One region of the Vibrio sp. R10-SF1-ISO8 genome, then DNA from elsewhere that is predicted to be linked to it. Evidence: predicted binding sites of a transcription regulator. Region 1 holds the regulator's gene; the other holds the start of a gene.

Region 1 (12,545 bases):
CCAATCAGTAACACATGATTGCTCTTGTTCATCACATCGCGTGCGAGCTCAATAGGATTTTTGATATGGCGCACACCTGCCACAGCACCGGCATTTTTATCTTTGCCGTGCATGACAGACGCGTCCATTTCAACCATCTCTTTATGGGTTAAGACCGAGCCCTTGCCTGCATTAAAGTTAGGTGAGTCTTCGAGCACTTTAACCGCGGCAACGACCGCATCAAGCGCATCACCCGACTGAGCTAGAATGCTATGCCCAGCGCGAACCGATGCTTCAAGGTCAGCTAGAATGGAAGCCTTTAACTCTTCGCTCATTTGATCACGTAATATAGTTCCGGCTCCGCCATGAATGGCGATTGAGAATGGTTGAGTCATCGACGGCTCTCCTAACAACGAGTTGACTGATAAGTTAATAACAAAAAAGGCGTTTCCCGTACAGCGGGAAACGCCTTTTACAATCTAGTTCTAAGCTAACGGATTAGTGAGAACCGCAGCTACCGCCACCGCAGCAGCCATCTTTCTTCTCTTCACCGTGATCATGGCCTTCGCCACCACAGCAACCACCTTCGTGATCGTGGTCGTGACCACAGCCACCAGCTTGGTGAACATGACCGTGCTCAACTTCTTCTGCTGTCGCTTCACGTACCGCTACAACTTCAACGTCGAAAGTCAGAGTTTGACCCGCAAGCATGTGGTTACCATCAACAACCACTTCGTCGCCATCAACTTCTGTCACTTCTACAGGGATTGGACCTTGGTCAGTATCCGCTAGAAAACGCATACCTACTTCGATTTGCTCAACACCTTGGAATACATTTGCAGGAACACGTTGTACAAGTGCGTCGTTGTGCTCACCGTATGCTTCTTCTGGAGAAACGGTTACAGAGAACTTAGCGCCTGCTTCCTTACCTTCTAGTGCTGTTTCAAGACCAGTGATTAGGTTGTTGTTGCCGTGTAGGTAATCTAGTGGCGCATCAGCCGTAGACTGATCAACAACAACACCGTCTTCCAATTTCACTTGGTAAGCAAGGCTTACAACTACGTTCTTTTCAATTTTCATATTTACTCCAAGGAGAATAAAGGACCTTAGCCCAAACTAAGGTCTATAAACTTTCTACGGGGGTATTATGGGGATGATTTATAGAAACACAATCAATCGGGCTTAAAAATGCCGATCATTTCTTGACCGCCATGCTCTGTTTTCTCAACGGACTGAGGCTGACGTTGGTCTTGGTGACCACATTCAACACATTCTACTAACTCAATATTATTCTCTATCCACCAGCGCAAAGTGTCTTGTGCTGAACACTTCGGGCAGCTGGCGCCTGCGATAAATCTTTTTTTCATCTGTTTTGTTTCACTAGTTTAATCCCAGAAGTTTTTGGCTTGTTGATCACTCTCTAGCTCTCGACCAAATATCTCTTCCAGTTCTTTGCGGGCTTCTTTGGCTCTTTGGGCCAATTGTTTATCATCATTGTGCTGAGGCAGCAATTCTTTGAGCATAGCATTATCGAGCTTTCTAAAATGCGCTTCCGCTCGCTTTGCTTGATACGGATGCATGCCTAAATTGATCAAGGTTTGACGACCAAGATCTAAGGCACCTAAGAAGGTTTCTCGTGAGTAGTTGTCTACCCCATGACTCAAAAGTTGATAAGCTTCGACGCGACTTCGAGCACGTGCCAACAATTTCAAATCAGGGAAATGGGTTTGGCACAACTCAACTATTTGCATGATCTCGTCTGGCGAATCAGTACAGATCACCATGGCCTCTGCTTTATCTGCCCCCGCCGCACGAAGTAAATCGAGCTGAGTTGCATCACCATAAAAGACTTTATAGCCATATTTACGCAGCAACTGGATCTGACTCGCATCACTTTCTAGGACGGTCACTTTAATCTTGTTGGCATACATCAAACGGCCAATGATCTGACCAAAACGACCGAAGCCTGCGATGATGACTCTTGGCTGCTTATTAATGACATCACTGCGCAGAGCCTCAACTGATTCTGCATTTAAGCCACGGGCATACCATTTGTTTTGTGCCATCAGCAGCAGCGGCGTCGTGACCATAGACAAGCTCACTACCACCAACAAAAATGCGGTTTGCTCTTGGTTGATTAGGCCTTCGCTGCTTGCGGCAGTAAAGATAACGAAAGCAAACTCACCACCTTGGCTAAGTATTGCTGCCATCTTGCTGCGAGCTTTAGCACTGCTGCCCGCGAGTCGTGCTAGAAGGTAAAGAATCAGCCCCTTAACGATAACTAACCCGATAACAGCGGCTAATATTGTGAAAGGCTCTAAAGCAAGTAAGCCAAGATTGACCGCCATGCCAACAGCAATGAAGAACAGTCCAAGCAGCAAGCCTTTAAAAGGTTCAATCGCTATCTCAAGTTCATGGCGATATTCGCTCTCTGCGAGTAACACGCCCGCCAAGAAGGTGCCAAGTGCCATGGATAGACCAAGGTGTTTCATTAACAAGGCGATGCCAATGACCAACAGCAGTGCTGCAACTGTGAACAACTCTCTGACACCACTGAGCACCACATAGCGAAATAGAGGCCTAAGTAGGAAGTGACCACCAACCAGCAGCCCGCCGACACCACCTAGCATCCACAACGCATCGAGCCAGTTACCTGCTGTATTCCCGGCTAAGACCGGAAGAATCGCGAGCATAGGAATGACCGCAATATCTTGGAATAGCAGAACCGCAAAACCAGACTGTCCGGTCTCGCCACCAGCTAACCCTTGCTCTTCGATGACTCGTAGGGCGATAGCAGTAGAAGAAAGCGCTAAGCCCATACCAATCACAAGACTGGTTTGCCAAGACGTTCCTGCCAGATAAGCAACGCACGACAATACCAAAGTTGTGACAACAACTTGCGCTCCGCCAAGCCCTAATATCGGGCCTTTCATTTGTAAGAGCTTTTTCGGGTTCAGTTCCAAACCGATCAGAAACAGCAGCAGAACGACACCAAACTCAGCAAAATGGAGGATGGCTTCTACATCGCGGATCAACCCTAGCCCCCAAGGACCAATCGCGACGCCCGCAAGCAAATAGCCCAGCACTGAGCCAAGACCCAATCGCTGAGCAAGCGGCACGGCAATAACCGCAGCCGTCAGAAAGATCACACTACTCTGGAGAAAATCACTTTCAAGCGCCATTCCCACCCCCTACTACTTGTTCAGTATAGGTTAGCAATGGATTATTCAGCCATTGACGATAGGTCTCCGCATGTTGATAGCGTTCCATTTCACTGACATTGCGTGCCCAATAGAGCACCAGTGGCTCAATCCACTCCATCTGACACAACGCTGCAGTAAGCTCAAACGGCTGCAAAATTTCATCGAGCGGATAGCGGTTGTAACCGGAGCGCCCAAAAGCTTCTTCTTTGCCTCCGGTGGTAATCACGCTGCGCCAGTATTTTCCTTTCAGCGCTTCTCCCTTGCCGTAGGCGAACCCCTTACCGAGAACGCGATCGAACCACTCTTTAAGCAAAGCGGGGCAAGAGTACATATAAAGAGGATGGTGGAACACAATCACATCGTGTTCTTCAAGCAATTGCTGCTCAGCCGGAACATCAATAAAAAAATCTGGGTAGTGTGCATAAAGATCGTGCACGTGGACGTGATCAAGCGATTCAATCTTCTTGATCATCATTTGATTAGCCACAGAAGTTTGTGACTCTGGATGGGCATAAAGCACCAACACTTTAGGCTTGTCGGATGATAAACTCTGCATTCCTTCGACAGCAATCCTTAATGTTATGAATAGCCAGTTATGACTGTTTTTATTGCCATTTATCGTTATCAGTTTGTTATACGTTGTTAGTGGCAATAACGCAACGATCGACATAACTCGTTAACTACCCTACTATTCGTCGCAATACGAGCAAAGACAAAGCAAAAGATTATGATTACCTTCTCTGGCATCCAGCTTCTTCGAGGTGGCAAACCACTTCTAGATCAAGCTTCGGCGACCATTCATCCAGGCGATAAAGTCGGTCTAGTCGGCAAAAACGGTTGTGGTAAGTCAACCCTGTTCGCCCTAATCAAAGACGAACTCTCTATTGACGCGGGTAACTTCAGTAAACCGGCGCACTGGGAAATGGCTTGGGTGGCACAGGAAACCCCTGCACTGGAGCGCAGTGCTATTGAGTATGTCATTGATGGTGACCGTGAATACCGCCGCCTTGAATCAGAGCTAGAGACGGCAGAACAACAGGACAAAGGCACTTTGGTCGCCGAAATCCATGGCAAGATTGAAACCATTGGTGGCTACAGTATTCGCGCACGCGCCGCAGAGCTACTCGATGGTTTAGGTTTTAGCCAAGATCAGATGAGCTGGAATCTCACTCAGTTTTCTGGTGGTTGGCGTATGCGCCTTAACCTTGCACAAGCACTGCTTTGTCGCTCGGATCTTTTGCTACTCGATGAGCCAACCAACCACTTAGATCTTGATGCTGTTATGTGGCTCGAACGTTGGCTGCAAAACTACCCTGGTACGCTTGTCCTTATCTCTCACGACCGTGATTTCCTAGATCCTATCGTGGGTCGCGTTATTCATGTCGAAAACCAGCAACTCAATGAGTACACAGGTAACTACTCTTCGTTTGAAGATCAGCGCGCGCAAAAGCTTATCTTGCAGCAAGCTCAATTTGAAAAGCAGCAAAAGCAAATGTCGCATATGCAAAGTTATATCGACCGCTTCCGCTATAAAGCCTCAAAAGCTCGCCAAGCACAAAGCCGTATCAAAGCCCTTGAGCGTATGGAAAAAGTGCTACCTGCTCAGCTTGATAACCCGTTCAGTTTCCAGTTCCGCGACCCAGAAGCATTGCCAAACCCAATCATCATGATGGATGAAGTATCAGCGGGCTATGGCGACAATCTGATTTTAGAAAAGATACGCCTTAACCTAGTCCCTGGTAGTCGCATTGGCCTTCTCGGTCGCAATGGTGCGGGTAAATCAACGCTCATCAAATTGCTCTCGCGTGAGCTTATTCCTCAGAGCGGCGATCTAACCTACTCACAAGGCGTCAAGATTGGCTATTTTGCTCAGCACCAATTGGAAACGCTGCACCCTGAAGAAACACCACTGCAGCATATGATGCAAATCGCCCCAGATAAGAACGAGCTTGAACTGCGTAACTACCTAGGCAGCTTTGGCTTCCAAGGCGAAAAAGCGTTAGAAAAAGTCGCACCGTTTTCTGGTGGCGAGAAAGCGCGCCTAGTACTGGCTTTGATCGTGTGGCAAAAACCTAACCTGTTGCTGCTCGACGAACCAACTAACCACCTTGATCTGGATATGCGTCAAGCACTCACGATGGCTCTGCAAACCTTTGAAGGTGCCATGGTGATTGTTTCGCACGACCGCTACTTGTTACGTGCAACCACAGATGACTTGTACCTTGTACATGACCGCCAAATTGCACCATTTGATGGCGACCTAGCTGATTACTACAAGTGGTTGACGGAACAACAAAAAGCCGAGCGCCGAGAGGCTCAAGCTCAGCAACCAGAGAAAAGCTCTGTAAACAGCGCGGCGGCAAAGAAAGACCAAAAACGTCGTGAAGCCGAGTTCCGCAAGCAAACGGCACCAATTCGCAAAAACCTGACAAAACTTGAAGAAAAAATGGATAAGTTGGGCGTTAAACTTGCGGAAGCAGAAACGCAATTATCAGATAACTCACTTTATGATGCCGAAAATAAAGCTAAACTTAACGAAGTGTTAGCTATTCAGGCCAATAGCAAAGGTGAGCTAGAAGATGTCGAAATGGAATGGATGGCTCTACAAGAAGAGCTAGAGAATATGGAGCAGGAGTTCAATAGCCAATGAGTTCAAAGCACGTCGCTATTTCTTTAACACTGGAACGGTTGTGGCAATTTAGCTTGCAGTACTACAGTGTGCGAGAAGTAAAAGAGGCGTGCCTCCATCTGCAAAACCACTTCAAAGGTAACGTTAACCTACTCCTGCTGCTTAAATGGCTTGATGAGCAGCAGGTTTGCTTTCAAGAGCAAGACTGGCACAAGGTTGAAGAATGCCTAGGGCGCTCAGAAGCCTTACTGCACAGTTACCGCGAGCTAAGACGAAAACTCAAGCTCCACCTCCCAGATACCTTGTATCGTGAATCACTGCAATTTGAGCTGCAATTAGAAAAGCAGCAACAATCTGATCTGGTCGATTGCATCAACAGTATTGAACTTACAGTGAATCACGCAGAGCCCCTTACTTTACGTTACTGCCGCCAATTAGGCGGTGAACAGCTGTATGAGGCTTTCGCTGAACCTATCGACGATATTGCCAATCTCTAAGCCCTAAGCTTTGGAACCGTTATGACTCATTTTGTTGCCGCTAAAGGATTAGCTAACCCACACCTACAAACGCTTGCTCCGCGCTTTATTCGCAAAAAAGCCCTGTTTGAACCAATCTGGCAAACCTTAGATACTCCGGATGGAGACTTCCTCGATATCGCTTGGAGTGAAGATATCAATGGCAAGTCAGCCAAAAACAAGCCGATTTTTGTTTTGTTCCACGGTTTGGAAGGATGTTTCTACAGCCCGTATGCTAATGGTTTGATGGATGCTTTTGCTAAGCAAGGCTGGCTGTCGGTGATGATGCATTTTCGTGGCTGTAGCGGTAAGCCCAACAAACTTGCTCGCGCCTATCACTCAGGAGAAGTGGAAGACGCCCGTTTCTTCCTTGAACATCTAGATTCGCTGTTCCCACAACAAACCAAAGTCGCGGTCGGGATTTCTCTTGGCGGTAATATGCTGGCCAACTACCTCGCTAAATACAATCAAGATCCTTTGCTTGATGCCGCCACTATAGTGTCTGCGCCACTCGACCTGTCTGCCTGCTCTGAGCGCATCGAACAAGGCTTTTCCAAGCTGTATAAAAACTATCTCCTATCATCGCTGAAGAAAAGCGCACTGCAAAAGCATCAACTGCTGAAAGGGGAGCTTGGATTGAGCTATCAAAACATCAAGCGCGTGACTAAACTGTACGAGTTTGATGACCTGATCACCGCCCCGCTGCATGGTTTCAAGGACGCAGAAGACTATTATCAGCGCTGCTCGGGCATCCATCGCCTAAAAGAAATCACTCTACCCACACAGATCATCCATGCGAAAGACGATCCGTTCATGACCGATGCTGTGATTCCAAAATATGTCTTGCCTGATAACATTGACTACCGACTGTTTGAACAAGGTGGGCATGTTGGTTTTGTTACCGGCAGCGCGTTAAAACCGAGGTTTTGGCTCGAAGAGGCACTACCTGCATACTATGAAAGTTTGGCTCTCTCTGCGTAGCCAATCACCTTGGCCTAAATCATAAAATAAGAGGTATTTATGATCGTTCCATGGCAACAAATCGAGCCAGCAACACTAGAAAATCTCATTCGTGAGTTCGTCCTGCGTGAAGGGACTGACTACGGGGATGTCGAGATCTCGCTGCAAGACAAAGTCGATCAAATACGTACCCAGTTGGAATCAGGGGAAGCGGTTGTTGTGTTCTCTGAACTGCACGAAACCGTTGATATTCAACTCAAACGAAAGTTTTAGTACTTTAGCGCATCGCATACAGTGACTGACCACTAAAGCGTGCTATAGTGGTTTTCGTTTAAAGGATTAGATTACGACAAGGTTTGTCATGTCAGCAAAACACCCGATTATTGCGGTTACTGGTTCCTCTGGAGCTGGTACCACAACGACTTCTGAAGCTTTCCGCAAGATGTTCAATATGATGAACGTTAAACCTGCATGGGTTGAAGGCGATAGCTTCCACCGCTTTACGCGCCCTGAGATGGATGTTGAAATCCGTAAGGCACGTGAGCAAGGTCGCCATATCAGTTACTTTGGCCCTCAGGCGAACGACTTCAATGGACTTGAAGAGTTCTTCCGCAAATACGGTCAAGAAGGCGTCGGTCAAATCCGCCGTTACCTGCATACGTTCGATGAAGCGGTTCCATACAACCAAATGCCAGGCACCTTTACGCCTTGGCAAGATCTGCCAGAAAACTCCGACGTCCTGTTTTATGAAGGTCTACATGGCGGTGTTGTCGATGGCGAGGTTAACGTATCACAGCATGTTGATTTTCTGATTGGCATGGTGCCTATCGTGAACCTTGAATGGATTCAGAAATTCGTTCGAGATACCCGTGATCGTGGTCACTCACGTGAAGCGGTGATGGACTCTATCGTCCGTTCAATGGATGACTACCTGAACTACATTACCCCGCAGTTTTCTCGTACTCATATTAACTTTCAACGTGTCCCTACCGTCGACACATCTAACCCGCTTAACGCCAAAGGCATTCCGAGTTTAGATGAGAGTTTTGTTGTTATCCGATTACGAGGCATTAAAAACGTAGATTACCCATATCTACTGGCAATGATTGATGGGGCATTTATGTCGCGTCATAACACGATTGTTGTCCCTGGCGGTAAGATGAGTTTTGCCATGGAGCTAATCGTTAAACCGATACTTCAACAGCTCATCGAAACGGGCAAAATTGGTTAATACCCACAGCTAGAACACGATTACTTTTCATACCGTGATCATGTGCACAGTTTTGCGTACTAAAACCCCAGTTGTACCCGATTAAAATCAAGAAATCGTTTTCGAAAAAGGATACTATTTCTTACCGAAACACAAGTTGGCTTGCAGCATTTGTAAAGTGCTCTTATCCTAGTAGGTCTTGATTAAGGCTTAGCTAAAATATGGAAAGCGGCAAGCGTACCCTGCAGAGGAAGTGAGATATTATGGTTCTAGGTAAACCTCAAACCGACCCAACATTAGAGTGGTTTCTTTCACATTGTCATATTCATAAGTACCCTTCAAAAAGCACGCTAATTCATGCGGGCGAGAAAGCTGAAACTTTGTACTACATCGTAAAAGGTTCAGTAGCGGTTCTTATTAAAGACGAAGAAGGTAAGGAAATGATCCTTTCTTACCTAAACCAAGGTGACTTTATCGGTGAACTTGGTCTATTCGAAGAAGACCAAGAGCGTACAGCATGGGTTCGTGCTAAATCTCCTTGTGAAGTTGCGGAAATCTCATTTAAGAAATTCCGTCAGCTTATCCAAGTGAACCCAGACATCCTAATGCGCTTATCTGCGCAAATGGCAAGCCGCCTACAAGTGACTAGCCAAAAAGTAGGTGACCTAGCATTCCTAGACGTAACTGGCCGTATTGCTCAAACGCTACTAAACCTAGCGAAGCAACCAGATGCGATGACTCACCCTGATGGCATGCAGATTAAGATCACTCGTCAAGAAATCGGTCAAATCGTTGGCTGTTCTCGTGAGACAGTAGGTCGTATCTTGAAGATGCTAGAAGAGCAGAACCTAATTTCTGCACACGGTAAAACTATCGTGGTTTACGGTACTCGTTAATTTCGATTAACCGCTAAAATTTTAAAAGCCACCAATGGAGACATTGGTGGCTTTTTTATCGAGAATCGAGAATCGAGAATCGAGAATCGAGAATCGAGAATCGAGAATCGAGAATCGAGAATCGAGAATCGAGAATCGAGAATCGAGAATCGAGAATCGAGAATCGAGAATCGAGAATCGAGAATCGAGAATCGAGAATCGAGAATCGAGAATCGAGAAAATTATGACTGATTAAGGACTCGTTCTGTCAACACCTTGTAGACATAAGGCTCTATCGCCTCACTACTAGCTCCCACCTCTCGAAGGACGAAGTCCGATCTCGACTCTCGCAGGGCGAAGCCCGAATCTCGCATCTACTCTCTACCCGTTCGTACTCTCGAAGATCTTGTCAGCAGAAGCTGCGACAAATCCTGGATAAAGTTCACCGTTGCTCATTGGGTAGCGCTTAGCAAACTCGTAGAAACCGCCAGGGATAATCTCTGTACCTTCAGTGAAGGTTACCGCGACTTTATCCGCCATCGTTGAAGATTGCTCTAGCAGCACATCAGGAGAGCCCTTCACTTCGCCACCAAACTCATTGATGGTAAAGCCGGAATCGCGTAGGTGGTCATTGACACCTTTTACTTCTTCAAACGCGTTGAGCTGATTGACGCTAACCGTAAAGTGGTTAGCGCCGTAACCATGCGCTGCTAACCAAGAAGCGTACTCACTTTCTTTCGCTAACGTCTGAAAGTCAGCAAAGCTGATGTCCCACAAACGACCGCCATACAAGAACTCATGACCTTTTAGCTTACTGGTGTCCAATTGCTCGACAAGCTTAGCGACAATAGCTTGTAGCTCGGCAGAACACTCTTCAACCTTCAATTCACTGATGAACACTTTTGGCTGTTTCGGGTCTGGGTGCTCATAATGTTTGGCAACAAGCTTCTTGCTTTCAAACACATAGTCACCGCATGGCTTGTAGCCTACGTCTAAGAATGGTTGTGCAAGGGTCGCAATGCCCAGGGGTTCTACATTGAAAGTGCGCAGAGCAATGTGGTCATTGATCAGCGCTTCGTCTTCTTGCAGAAGTTGGTGGACTTGTTCAGCAGAGGGACATAAGCGTTGAATATAGTCATTCCATAACTGTTGGAATAAAACATCTGGCGTCATAACGCCTCCTTGTAGGGGTGGTTTACGTAAATGGAGAATGAGTAGTTATCTGTTTAATTATAAAAAAGGCCATCCAACCAAATGTGTCCAGAAAGTTTGATCAGATAGCCTTCAGCCTGTGACGTTTCAAATGCCTCCCGGCTCGGGGAGGCGAGAAGGGAATTCCCTAAAATTTATGGTTTTTTATAGTTCAACACCTGGGCTTAGCGTTGCAGGAAGAAGTGTTTCTCCTCCTTCCATCGAAGCCATAGGGTAAGCACAGTAATCTGCTGCGTAGTAAGCACTTGGGCGTAAGTTGCCTGACGCGCCCGGACCACCAAATGGCGCATCACCGCTTGCACCAGTTAACTGGCGATTGCGGTTTACGATACCAGCACGAATATGGTCAACAAAGTATTCCCACTCACCGTCGTCAGTAGACACTAAACCTGCGGATAGACCAAAGCGAGTGTCGTTGGCTAACTCAACCGCTTTCTCTAGACCTTGGTAACGCACCACTTGTAGTAGTGGGCCGAAGTACTCTTCATCTGGTAGCTCAGCAATCGCGGTAACATCAATAATGCCTGGTGTTACAAATGCAGCTTCTCCGGCTTTAGCTTCAATTAAGCTCTCGCCACCTAGCTTTTGTAGATTTGCTTGAGCAGCAAGAATAAAGTCAGCAGCCGCTTTAGAGATCTGAGGGCCCATAAATGGTGCTGGCTCAGCAAATGGCTGATCGACACGAATCTTATTTGTTGCTTCCACTAGCTTGTTGACCAGTAAGTCACCTTTATCACCAACTGGAACATACAAACGGCGTGCACAAGTACAACGTTGACCCGCACTGATAAACGCAGATTGAATGATGGTGTAGACGGTCGCGTCCAACTCTCCGTAATTTTCAGAGATCACCATTGGGTTATTACCACCCATTTCTAGCGCGAGCATCTTACCCGGTTGACCAGCAAACTGCTTATGCAGGATATGACCTGTATTCGCGCTACCTGTGAACAGCACGCCATCTAAGCCTTTAGAATCAGCCAGTGCAATACCGGTTTCTTTAGCACCTTGTACTAGGTTGATCACACCTTTCGGCAGACCAACTTGATCCCACAATTTCATGGCAAACTCACCGGTTAGCGGCGTTTGCTCTGACGGCTTAAATACCACGGTATTACCTGCCAGTAGCGCAGGTACGATATGACCGTTTGGTAGGTGCCCTGGGAAGTTATATGGGCCAAAAACCGCCATAACACCTAATGGGCGATGACGAAGGACGATTTGGTTCCCAGCAGCTTCACGCTGAGCTTCACCAGTACGGTCATGGTAAGCTCGAATTGAAATCGCAATCTTACCTGCCATTGCCGCCGCTTCAGTACGAGTTTCCCAAATTGGCTTACCGGTTTCTTTAGCGATGATTTCTGCGATTTGTTCGCTGTTCTCTTTTACCTTTTCAGCAAAAGCAAGAACGATCGCTTCACGCTCAGCAAAGCCTAATTTTTTCCAGCCAACGAATGCACTGCGTGCCGCTGATACCGCTTGCTCTACTTGCTGCGGTGTTGCGCTTTCGCCTTGCCAGATAACTTCGTTGTTGTATGGGCTTTGTGAGTTCATCGACTCACCTTGACCTGCAACCCATTCGCCAGCAATCCAATGTGTCATAGCTTGTTCCTTCACATTTTCCTTAATACAAAGCTCTATTGAGCCAACATGCGAACGAATTCGCCTTCGTTAACTTTGAGGGCATTCGCCACTTCAGGAGACAAAATCACTGACTCTGAAGCCTGATCGTAAGCCGCTTTCGCCGCAGTTGCGCGGAAGTCTTCAAACGACGTGTTTGAGATCAAGTAGTCTTGAGAACTGTTGTGTTCCGCGATAGTGACTTTTGCTCTAAATGAGTGACGAACTGACTCGATATTGCGTACATCACACTCAACCGTTGGGCCGCCATCAAAGATGTCGACATAGTTACGACAAGTGAAGCCTTCTTTTTCCAACAGGCGTAACGCTGGCTTGGTGTTT
Region 2 (12,545 bases), on a different contig from region 1:
TTCGCAATCAATTGAGTTAAACTCTTGAAGACAAATATTTTTCGCATTTGGCAGGAATAGGAACTATGAAAAAACTGCTTCCACTATTTATCAGTGCAGCACTCGGTAGCTTGAGCACAAACGCTATCGCCGATACTCTCACGGACATTTATAACCAAGCAAAAGAGAACGATCCAACGCTACTTAGCGCTGCGGCAAAGCGTGATGAAGCCTTTGAAGCAGTGACTTCTAGTCGTGCAGCTCTATTGCCACAAATTAATTTAACCGCAGCTTATGACATCAACCGCGGTGAACGAAATAGTGCAGATAACGACTACAATACTTGGAACGCTGGGGTCGGCTTTACTCAAGAGCTATACAATCGCTCCAGTTGGGTAACCCTAGATACAGCGGAAAAGAGTGCTCGTCAGAGCGATGCTTCTTATGCAGCTGCGCAGCAAGCGCTAATTCTGCGTGTCTCGACAGCATATTTTGACGTGCTGCGAGCGCAAGATAACCTTGTATTCGTTCAAGCAGAAAAAGCAGCCGTAGGTCGCCAGCTAGAGCAAACTAAGCAGCGCTTCGAAGTGGGTCTTTCTGCAATTACCGACGTACATGACGCGCAAGCTCAATACGACTCAGTATTGGCAGATGAAGTTCTAGCGCAAAACAGCCTAGTCAATAGCTACGAAGGTCTACGTGAAATTACCGGTCAAGAGCACTCTAACCTAGATATTCTTGATACTGCACGTTTCTCAGCACAAAAAACGTCTGCTGCTATTGATGAGCTAGTGAACGAAGCTCAAGAAAAGAACCTAAGTTTACTTTCTGCACGAATCACTCAAGATATCGCCAAAGACAAAATCACGTTGCAGAGCTCTGGTCACTTACCAACATTAACTCTTGATGGTGGCTACACACTTGCTGAGCAAAACGACAGCACTAGTTCTGCGAGCGACTTTGATTCAGACAACCTCAATGTTGGCCTGAACCTAAATGTTCCGCTATACACTGGTGGTGCAACAACCTCGCTAACCAAGCAAGCTGAGTTTAACTATGTCTCTGCAAGCCAAGACCTAGAAAAAACTTACCGCAGCGTTGTTAAAGATGTTCGCGCATTCAACAACAACATCAGTGCTTCAATCGGTGCACTTCGCGCATACGAGCAAACTGTAGTTTCTGCTCAGTCAGCTCTTGAAGCAACAGAAGCTGGTTTCGATGTAGGTACTCGTACTATCGTTGACGTTCTAGATTCAACTCGCCGTCTATATGATGCGAACAAGAACCTTTCGAACGCTCGCTACGATTACATCCTAAGCGTACTGCAGCTACGTCAAGCTGTAGGTACTCTGAGCGAGCAAGATGTACTAGATGTGAATGCAGGTTTAAAGACAGCAAGCAACTAATCTAGCTGATTGAATGAAAAAAGGCTTGCTCCGATGTGGAGCAAGCCTTTTTATTTATCTGCCAATAACTTAGTGGCTAATGAACGAGCTTGATCACTAATAAACGCTATCAATCTTGACGTTCTTTTCTACTAACCATTCCACTTGACCGTTATTGTTAAGCATTAACGCCAAATTCACTGGCTTTGCAGCATCAATAGGGAACTGCCATACAAACGCCACTTCCCACTGATTTTGATTGTGTGTACGCAGCTCAAGCAAGTCACCATCAATCTGCCAAGTTTCTTCGCCCTGCTGAATAGAAATACTTTCTACATCAAGCTCCGCCGGGAGAGTTTTATCTGACTCAAGGTACAAAGCTCCATGTAGGGTATTGTCTTGAACCTCACCGATGGTTGGCATTTTATTCAGCCAAAGGTTACTTTTTAGCGAAACAGTCGCCTCAGAAATGACAACTTGATTATCTTGTTGCCAACCAACTGGCTCTGTCGCACAACCTGCTAGTAGAGCGGCACTTAATGATACCAATGCTAATTTTTTCATCTCTTTCACCTTTGACGTTACGACTGCTGTCCTAACCATTCTTTAAGTATTTGAATATCATTTTTATATTCATTCTTCATTTCTTCAACCCAATCATCAATATTTTCCCACCAGGCGGGTAAATCTGGCGATTGAGCTTTCTGGGCGACGCTCTGAATGTGCTTTAATCCAATAGAACCTGCCGCTCCTTTAATCTTGTGCGCTTCAGACACAATACCTTCTTGATGCTTAGCGATCATATTTGAGTCGAGAACTTGCAGGTAGTCAGGCATCATCTCTTCAAACATAGTAATACTATCGAGTACTGGCTGAGAACCCACAATGCTGACATAAGACTCAAGCATATCAAGGTCGAGTATACGTGAGTATATCTCCCCTCCTTCGACAACCGGCTCTTCTATGACAACATCGGTGGCGGTATCAGCCACTTCATGCTGAGTAAACTTGGCTAACACATCTTGAACCGCAGTCACTGAAAGTGGCTTACTGATGGCATCGTCCATTCCTTTATCAAGATACTCTCGTTTATTTTTCAACACGTTAGCTGTCAGAGCAACCAATGGCGGTAAATCAGAATAAGTACGTCTGAAGTACTCGGCAATATCGAAACCTGTCATGTCTGGTAGCTGAATATCAAGGAACACTAGGTCATAAATTTCAGGGTCGAACATCTCCATCGCTTCCGCGCCATTCATCGCAACGGAAACTTCATGCCCCATACTCTCAAGTAATGATCGAGCAACAGTAATATTGAGTTCAATATCTTCAACCATAAAGATTTTCAGCTCTTGCGACTGATTGACGACCTCCGCTGTAGGTTGTTCGCTTTCTGCCAATGGGACTCGAATGGTAACAGTGAAGGTACTGCCAAAACCTTCTTCACTTGAAACGGTAATGTCGCCATCCATCATATTGATCAGCTGTTTCGAAACCGCTAAGCCAATACCCGTTCCTACTGCATGAAGATTATCTTTACCTGATTTCACCTGATAATACATCGCGAAAATCTTATCCAGTTCAGCATCTGGGATACCAATTCCACTGTCCTCGATTTCCATTGTGATATGTGCGTACTCTTCATCAACTTCAGAGCTGACCGTCATCACCACACCACCTTCCTTAGTGAACTTCATCGCATTGCTGATCAAATTCCACAGAACCTGACGCAAGCGGGTCGCATCAACTTCAATCGCGGTCGGCAGTTCGCTTAAGCGCTCAAGATCAAATCTCAGCCCTTTTTGCGACGCCATAAGTGCGGAAATACTCTCCATTTCGGCAACAAACTCTTCGAAGTTCAGCGCTGCTGGGAAAAGCTCTAGCTTACGGCGGTCGAATTTATCCATATCGATAATGTCATTGAAGATATTACCCAGAGTAATCGCACTGACATTAATCGTCTGCATATGATTGCGCTGCTCTGCAGTCAACTGAGTATCCAGCAGCATACGGCTTAAACCTACAATACCGTTGAGTGGCGTTCTTAGTTCGTGGCTGATTGTAGAAATAAAGGTGGTTTTATCACGACTCGCTTTTTCGAGCGATTCCTCATGACGCTTACGCTCGGTAATATCGCGACCAAAACCAACCAGCCCTAAATGTCGGCCATCTTTGCTGTAAAACGGCACCTTACGCAGCTCGAAGTAGTTGCGGCGACCATCTGGATATTCAAGCCACTGTTCATACGTCAGAGCTTGGTTGTCGGAGAATACTTTTTGGTCTGTATCGACAATTTGCTGCGCGACCTCTTTGCTGTAAACATCCCAAGGTGTTAAGCCCACCAGCTGACTCTCTTTCTTACCGGTTAACTCTTCCATTGCGCGGTTACACCCAGAAAACACACCGTCCGCGTTGCGGTAATAGATAAGGTCTGGTGAAGCATCGATGAATGAGCGTAGAAGTGCGGTTCTTTCTGCAAGCTCGACTTGAGTTTTTTCACGCTGATAGACCTCATTCTCAAGATCTTTCATCGCCTCTTCGCGAGCTTCTTCCGCCTTGATCCTTTCTTCAATTTCCTGATTGAGCTTAGTGATGTTTTGCTGCAGCTTATTGTTGAGCTCTTGGTCACGTGAGCGCATATCTTTCAGCTTAGACACCAACTTAGAAAGCCGCTGGCGCGACTCTTCCAACTGATCAACCACTACAGATAAGAAATAGACCGCCCAAGGAGTAATTAGTAGACCGAAGAAAACAGAACGAACAATATCAATATCATCTACGTGGCCGCTTAAAACAAGGGTTATACCAACCTGAACCACAACGGCCAGAGCAACTAGGGCCAGAGCAAGAAGAATAGAGAAACGGAGGATGCCCAACTTAACCAGCAGATCGACATAGTATTGGGCAAGATTTTTAATCGGCTTCATTGAGAGCTCCGCACGAAAACATATAAGTAGGATCAACAGCCCCTAAATATTACCTGTTTTCATAAACGACAGCTAAAAGAATCCTTAGATAAGAAAAGCTTAATTCTCTGATGTGTGATGCACACAGGTTTGATTGCGACCATCCGCTTTCGCTTGGTACAAAGCACTGTCAGCTAAAGCAACAATAGAATCACTGTGATCCAAACGTTGTGGAATGATGGACACCAAACCAATGCTGACAGTAACTAAGTCAGAGACGGTTGAAGATTCATGTTCAAGCGCTAGATTTTGCACTTCCTCATGGATTTTGTCCGCAATAATCAAAGCACCTTCAATTGTTGTGTTGGGGAGTATAAAACCAAATTCTTCACCGCCATAACGCGCAACACAATCACTAGAACGGGTTAACACGTTGCGGAATACTTCCGCGACTTTAATCAAAGCATCATCGCCTCGCTGATGTCCATATTGGTCGTTGTAACCTTTAAAGTAATCTATATCACACAGCATAACGGTTAAAGGCTGCTGTTCCCGGACATGCAAATACCAAAGAGTTTCCAATTGCTCATCAAATCGGCGTCGATTGGAGATCTGAGTCAGTCCATCAATAAAGCTAAGCCTTTCTAGCTCTTGGTTTGCTTCTTCAAGTTTCTGCTCTGCAAGATATCGTTCAGAGACATCACGCGCCATTACCAGAACACCATTGGTTCCAGATGCGGGATCTCTAAAGGGCGACTTGACAACGTCATACCAAATACACTCCCCATTGCTACTGATTACGCGATCGATATAACGCAGGGATTTGCCTTCATAGAGTACTTTCTTGTCCGATTCAGATAATCGAGCATAAGTCTCATCAGGAATAACATCTTGCAGACGTTTTCCAATTAATTCATCGACATCAGAGATGCCTAATGCCTTAACAAAAGGTGGGTTACACGCTTGGTAAACCATGTTTTCATTAAAAATACCGATTGAGTCTGGGCTCGATTCTAGTATGTTCTGCAATATGGTATCTCTTTGCGCCAACGCCACTTCAGTGTCTTTACGCTTCTCCATTTCATCGCGTAGATTTTGCTGCATGTCGTGCCAATCGGTAACATCATGGCTAATCCCCAAAGTACCAACCTTTTCACCGTCTGAAGAGATCAACACCCTTTGGTAGCTTTCTAACAGGCAGCTTCTTCCATCAGGGTTTGTTGTCCAGCGGCGTTTACTCGCCCTGCCCTTAATCACGCTTTGAATATCGGCTGCGCCTTCCTCTTCTCTGTTGTTCCAGAAACGTTGAAAGGCTCGATTACTTGAAATAATTTCACCCTGATTGTTTTTTATAAACACCAGTTCAGACAGATTATCAAACGCACTTTTGATCATTGAAAGGGAATCAACTTCTCGTTTCAATTCAAGGTCAGTCACTTGATAAGGAGTAAAGTAAAGCAGCCACACTGTTCGTTGGCGGTAAGTGTTTTTTTGACCGCTGACTTTTAACTTAATCACGCGACTTTGTGAAATCGGCCAACTAAGCTTCTGTTCTTTGAAAGCATTGTCCGGAGTAGAAGAAAAAATCGAGAGGACAAATTGTGGAGTCACCATTTCTGGCAACATATAGCTCTTACCGACTTTACGTACACCCAAAACTTGATTTGCCGCTATGTTGGCTAACTTAAGTTCACCAGTTTTACTGTCGACAATAATTAACGCGGTAGGGTTGGCTTTTAAAAGCTGGAGTATATGCGTTTGAGTGCGGGTATAAAAAAGCACGACCGCAATAATAGAGAGCAGAATGATAACAAGATCAAATCCATGCCCATGGGAAGTATCCCATAACCAAACTAATACTTGCTCCATTCAGCTTCTCATACCTATCTTTGCTACGCTTTTGTGTAAGTGTATAAAAGATATCAGCTTATTGCTTAATAATCAGCCTTTAATATTGGTTTTGTATATGTAAATGACTGATCTATTAACGAACCTTGTGCGCCATCACGATTAAGTGCACGGCCAATTTCTGTCATTGCAAGCCAACGGTTCTCACACCAAAGTGGCGCTAGTAACGTCGGCCTTCGTGCTGCCGAAGATACTCGATGATAAACCACCTCTGGGGGAGTCATGCGGATCATTTTACTCGCGATAGAGACATACTCTTCGAGTGACGGTGCCTCCAATTTACCCGCTTTCCAAGCTTTTGCCATGGTGCTACCTTCAACGATGTGTAGCCCATGGAGCTTAATTCCATCAGTCCCCACTTCAAGCACCTTGTTCAACGTTTCGATATTTTCTTCACGGCCTTCTTTCGGCAGTCCTACAATAAGATGAGTACAGACCTTGATCCCCAGTGCACGAGCGCGCTCAGTAATCTCCGCATAACACTCAAAGTCATGACCACGATTAATACGTTTTAAGGTCTGGCTGTTGGCAGTTTGCAGCCCGAGCTCAAGCCAGATTTCATAACCTTGCTCTACGTAACTTGATAGCAAATCTAAGACGGCATCTGGCACACAGTCAGGTCGAGTCCCTACACAAAGTCCGACGATATCAGCCGCTTTAAGTGCTTCTTCATACATGTTCTTAAGCACCTGAACTTCAGCGTAGGTACTGGTGTAGGCTTGGAAGTAGGCGAGATAACGCTTGGCTCGAACAATTTCTCCCGCTCTATCGGTCAGTTGTTCATGAATGCTTTTGATCTGCGCCTCTTCGTCAGCAAAAGAAGCAACATTGCAAAAAGTACAACCGCCACGACCAATCGTCCCGTCTCTATTTGGGCAGCTAAATCCACCATGTAACGTTAGCTTATGGACTTTTTCACCGTAACGACGCTGAAGGTCTTGTCCGATGGTATTAACCAACTCATGAAGCTGCATGACTACCCCTTACTAGATCGAAATGAATCTCATTAAGATCAATGTAATTAAATTACAAATCTGAAAAAAAATGGAGGGGGAAAGGTAGCGATTTCAAACAGGCTAAGCATTAACCAATATCAATAAACATGCAAAAATAACGTGCCTCAGACAGATTGTTACGCAAAAGTTAAACATAATATTCATTTATAACCCAAAAAAAGTGGGCAACAGCATCGAGTTTTGATTGCATTTCATCCTTACTAAATTGTAGGATACTTACAGATTTCGCTGTTTTTTGTGATTTTACTTACATAAAAACTCGGTGAAACGTCGGTGTTATCCCACTCCCACCTATATAAATCACTAGATTGTGATACTAAAAAACGGGATTCCACCAAGGATTGTTTTTCTCGCAATATTTTTCTGCGAGATACGGAAAGGAATCAAAGTCGCCAACCTAGGCTGACTTCGAATCAAAACTATAAAGGACAGGACGTAGAACTAGTTTCGACTAGCACATTTGCGCCTACTGAACTGGAAGGATGTATCTATGGTAGATAGAGAGCAAAATGCCCAAGGTCTATATACTCCCGAACTGGAGCATGACGCTTGTGGTATCGGTTTTGTTGCTCACCTTAAAAACCGTAAATCACACGAAGTAGTTACTCAGGCACTTGATATGCTAGCCCGTATGGAACACCGCGGTGGTCAAGGTTGTGACCCATGTAGTGGTGACGGTGCAGGTATCTTATTGCAAAAGCCCCATGAATTTCTGTTAGAAGAAGCGGTAAAGCTTGGTATCAAGCTGCCCTCTTTTGAGAAATACGGTGTCGGTGTTGTACTTTTCCCTAAAGATGAACACAAACGCGCGCAATGTCGCGATATTTTAGAACGTAATGCAAAGCGCCTTGAGCTAGACGTTATTGGCTACCGTGTTCTACCTACTGACAACTCAATGATCGGCGCAGATCCTCTAAGCACTGAGCCTCAATTTGAACATGTGTTTGTCTCAGGCGGCCCAGGAATCACGCCTGAAGAACTAGAACGTAAGCTTTACGTACTGCGAAACTACACAGTTCGCGTATGTCTAGAAAGCGTTTCTAACATTGGTGATGATTTCTACATCAACTCTATGTCTTACAAGACAGTAGTGTACAAGGGTCAGCTAACTACGGAACAAGTCCCTCAGTACTTCCTAGATCTACAGAACCCAACGATGGTCAGTGCGCTGGCACTGGTTCACTCTCGTTTCTCTACCAATACATTCCCGAAATGGCGTCTAGCACAGCCTTTCCGTTACATTGCTCACAACGGTGAAATCAACACAGTTCGCGGTAACCTGAACTGGATGAAAGCTCGTGAAGCAATCATTGAATCTGACCTGTTCACTCAGGCCGAGATCGACATGCTACTACCTATCTGTCAGGAAGGTAGCTCGGATTCATCTAACTTCGATATGGCACTTGAGCTCCTAGTTCTATCTGGTCGCAGCCTGCCACATGCGCTGATGATGATGATCCCTGAAGCATGGCAAGAAAACAAAAACATGGATCCAACACGTCGCGCGTTCTACCAATACCACGCCAATGTGATGGAACCTTGGGATGGCCCAGCTTCAGTCTGTTTCACCGATGGTGTACAAGTCGGTGCAACCCTTGACCGTAACGGTCTGCGCCCATCTCGCTACACGGTGACTAAAGATGACTTCCTAGTAATGGCTTCAGAGTCTGGCGTGGTTGAAATTGAGCCAGAAAACGTTGAGTTCCGTGGTCGTCTTCAGCCAGGTCGTATCTTCGTTGCTGACCTAGAACAAGGTCGCATCATTTCTGATGAAGAAGTGAAAGATGGTATTGCGTCGGCACAGCCTTACGAAAAGTGGGTTGAAGAAAACCTACTGAGCTTGAAGAAGCTGCCCGATGCAAGCAACGAATTCAACCAACCATCGCCAGAGAAGCTACTGCACAAGCAACAAGCATTTGGCGTAAGTTCTGAAGAAGTTAACGAAATCATCGTACCGATGGCGAAAGATGGCAAAGAACCACTTTCTGCAATGGGTGCCGACTGGCCACTAGCAGTTCTTTCGCACCAGTCACAACATCTATCAAACTACTTTAAACAGCTATTTGCTCAGGTAACTAACCCGCCAATCGACCCGATTCGTGAGCGTATGGTTATGTCTCTGAACACTTACCTAGGTAAAGATCAGAACCTGCTTGCTGAGTCACCAGAGCACTGTCAAAAAGTAGAGCTTGAGTCTCCAGTTCTCTCTAACTCTGAACTTGAGAAATTACGTGCAATCGATAATGAGCACCTGCAAGCGAAGACGCTAGACATCGTATTCCAAGCAAGCGAAGACGAAGGCAAGCTAGAGCGCGCACTTAAACGTATCTGTCAGTATGCAGAAGATGCCGTCATCGATGGTTACTCAATAATCCTTCTTACAGACCGTGCGGTTAACTCTAACCACGCCGCAATTCCAGCTATGCTGGCGGTTGGCGCGGTTCACCACCACCTGATCCGTAAAGGTCTACGTGCCAAATGTGACATCGTAGTTGAGACAGGAGATGCACGTGAAACGCACCACTTCGCAACACTCATCGGCTACGGTGCGAACGCAATTAACCCATACCTAGTTATCGAAACTATGGTTGAGCTGCAGCGCACTAAGAAGCTTGATCCTGAAACCAATATTCGCGACCTCTTTGAGAACTACCGTAAGTCAATCAACGGCGGTCTGCTGAAGATTTTCTCGAAGATGGGTATCTCGACGCTGCAGTCTTACCACGGTGCACAGATTTTCGAAGCACTAGGTATCAGCAAGTCTGTTGTCGATAAGTACTTCACAGGTACAGTTTCGCGTATCCAAGGTCTAACGATTGACGATATCGCAAAAGAAGTACTAGTGCGTCACCGCATCGGTTTCCCTACACGTGAAATCCCAGTACAAGTGCTTGATGTGGGTGGTGTTTATCAGTGGAAACAGCGTGGTGAAAAACACCTGTTTAACCCTGAGACTATCTCACTGCTACAAGAATCAACGCGTAACAAAGACTACTCTCAGTTCAAGAAATACGCGAAAGCGGTAGACGACCAAGGTGATAACGCAGCAACACTGCGTAGCCAGCTAGACTTTGTTAAAAACCCAGCAGGTTCAATCCCGCTAGAAGAAGTCGAGCCAATCGAAAACATCCTTAAGCGTTTCGCAACAGGTGCGATGTCATTCGGCTCTATCTCGTACGAAGCACACTCAACGCTAGCTGTTGCGATGAACCGCATTGGCGCGAAATCAAACTCAGGTGAAGGTGGTGAAGACCCAACACGTTTCGAGCGCAAAGAGAACGGTGATTGGGAACGCTCTGCAATCAAACAGGTTGCTTCAGGCCGCTTCGGTGTAACATCTTACTACCTAACAAACGCAGATGAGCTACAGATCAAAATGGCTCAAGGCGCGAAGCCAGGTGAAGGTGGTCAGCTACCAGGTGATAAGGTTGATGACTGGATCGGTGCAACACGTCACTCAACTCCTGGCGTAGGTCTAATCTCGCCACCACCACACCACGATATCTACTCAATCGAAGATTTGGCACAGCTAATCTACGACTTGAAGAACGCCAACCGTGCTGGTCGCGTCAACGTGAAACTAGTATCTGAAGCTGGCGTTGGTACCATCGCATCAGGTGTAGCGAAAGCGAAAGCTGACGTTGTCCTTATCGCAGGTTTCGATGGTGGTACAGGTGCATCACCAATGTCGTCTATCCGTCACACAGGTCTGCCTTGGGAGCTTGGTCTAGCAGAAACGCACCAAACTCTAATCAAGAACGGTCTACGTAACCGTATCGTGGTTCAGTCTGATGGTCAGATGAAAACACCTCGTGACCTTGCAGTCGCAACACTACTAGGTGCTGAAGAGTGGGGCGTGGCAACAGCAGCATTGGTTGTTGAAGGTTGTATCATGATGCGTAAGTGTCACAAGAACACCTGTCCTGTTGGTATCGCAACCCAGAACAAGACTCTACGTGAGCGCTTTGATGGCCGCGTAGAAGACGTAGTGACATTCTTCCAGTACATGGCTGAAGGTCTACGTGAAGTTATGGCTGAACTTGGCTACCGCACTATCGATGAGATGGTTGGTCAGTCGCACAAACTGAAAGTTCGCGAAGACATCAAACATTGGAAATACAAGAACCTAGACCTATCACCTGTGCTTCACATTGAGCAAGCACGTGAAGGCGATGGCATCTACAACCAAACAGAGCAAAACCACAACCTAGAAGAAGTTCTAGACCGTAAGTTGATTCAAGCGGCTATCCCAGCCCTTGAAAAAGGCGAAGCAGTTAACGCTGAGTTCCCTATCATCAACACAGATCGTTCTGCTGGCACCATGCTGTCGAACGAAATCTCTAAGGTTTACAAAGACACAGGTCTACCACAACCGATGAACGTCAAGTTCACAGGTTCTGCAGGTCAGTCATTTGGAGCCTTCCTAGCTAAGGGCGTGAAGTTCGAAGTGGAAGGTGATGCCAACGACTACTGGGGTAAAGGTTTATCTGGCGGTACGCTTGTGCTTTACCCTGACGCGAAGTCAACCATCGTCGCTGAAGACAACATCGTAGTAGGTAACGTTTGTTTCTACGGTGCGACATCAGGCGAGTCTTACATTCGCGGCATGGCGGGTGAACGTTTCTGTGTTCGTAACTCGGGTGCAAAAGTTGTTGTTGAAGGTGTCGGTGACCACGGCTGTGAATACATGACTGGTGGTGTCGCCGTTATCCTTGGCTCAACAGGTCGTAACTTTGCAGCAGGTATGAGTGGCGGTGTCGCTTACGTTTGGGACAAGTCTGAAGACTTTGAAACTAAGCTCAACCCAGAACTTGTCGACCTCGATCCAATCGAAGATGAAGATCGCGCATTATTGAAAGAGATGCTTACTAAGCATGTTGAGTTCACAGGAAGTGAAGTTGCTCAGTCTTTCCTAGACAACTTTGAAGCAAGCCTAGCCTCTATGGTTAAGGTCATGCCGCGTGACTATAAAGCGGTACTTCAAAAACGTAAAGCAGAAGCAGAGCAAGCACAAACGGAACAGGCGGAGGCAGTATAATGGGTAAGCCTACTGGATTTTTAGAACATGGTCGCGAGCTTCCAAAGAAGCTCGACCCATCGGTTCGTATTGAAGACAACAAAGAGTTCGTTTTAAACGAAGAGTTTGGCGACAAGATCAATACTCAGGCTTCTCGTTGTATGGACTGTGGTGTTCCTTTCTGTCACAGCGGGTGTCCGATTGGCAACATCATTCCAGAATTTAACGATGCCGTTTATCGTGATAGCTGGGAAGAAGCGTGGAATATTCTAAGTTCTACCAATAACTTCCCTGAGTTTACAGGTCGTGTGTGCCCTTCTCCGTGTGAAAGTGC

What was found. The regulator CRP, encoded in region 1, controls carbon source genes, mostly activating them, when cyclic AMP is high. The targets are predictions, from matches to a motif close to TGTGANNNNNNTCACA.
Region 2: gltB (glutamate synthase large subunit) is a predicted target of CRP. The motif match lies at 7,431-7,446, and genes of this name have one in related genera.

Annotation. Positions count from the first base shown of each region.
Region 1 is NZ_JCBDHL010000016.1:188,428-200,972, reverse strand. It holds gene AC6R00_RS12855 (isoaspartyl peptidase/L-asparaginase family protein) at 1-374, opposite strand, end outside; gene slyD (peptidylprolyl isomerase) at 478-1,059, opposite strand; gene AC6R00_RS12845 (YheV family putative zinc ribbon protein) at 1,152-1,346, opposite strand; gene kefB (glutathione-regulated potassium-efflux system protein KefB) at 1,365-3,161, opposite strand; gene kefG (glutathione-regulated potassium-efflux system ancillary protein KefG) at 3,151-3,738, opposite strand; gene AC6R00_RS12830 (ABC transporter ATP-binding protein) at 3,910-5,832, shown strand; gene AC6R00_RS12825 (TIGR02444 family protein) at 5,829-6,308, shown strand; gene AC6R00_RS12820 (hydrolase) at 6,330-7,307, shown strand; gene AC6R00_RS12815 (YheU family protein) at 7,347-7,559, shown strand; gene AC6R00_RS12810 (phosphoribulokinase) at 7,648-8,517, shown strand; gene crp (cAMP-activated global transcriptional regulator CRP) at 8,760-9,392, shown strand; gene AC6R00_RS12800 (DUF1338 domain-containing protein) at 9,753-10,544, opposite strand; gene astD (succinylglutamate-semialdehyde dehydrogenase) at 10,728-12,185, opposite strand; gene astA (arginine N-succinyltransferase) at 12,221-12,545, opposite strand, start outside.
Region 2 is NZ_JCBDHL010000021.1:101,352-113,896, reverse strand. It holds gene tolC (outer membrane channel protein TolC) at 66-1,385, shown strand; gene AC6R00_RS18505 (hypothetical protein) at 1,482-1,928, opposite strand; gene arcB (aerobic respiration two-component sensor histidine kinase ArcB) at 1,946-4,291, opposite strand; gene AC6R00_RS18495 (sensor domain-containing diguanylate cyclase) at 4,391-6,139, opposite strand; gene mnmL (tRNA modification radical SAM protein MnmL/YtqA) at 6,205-7,152, opposite strand; gene gltB (glutamate synthase large subunit) at 7,685-12,232, shown strand; gene AC6R00_RS18480 (glutamate synthase subunit beta) at 12,232-12,545, shown strand, end outside.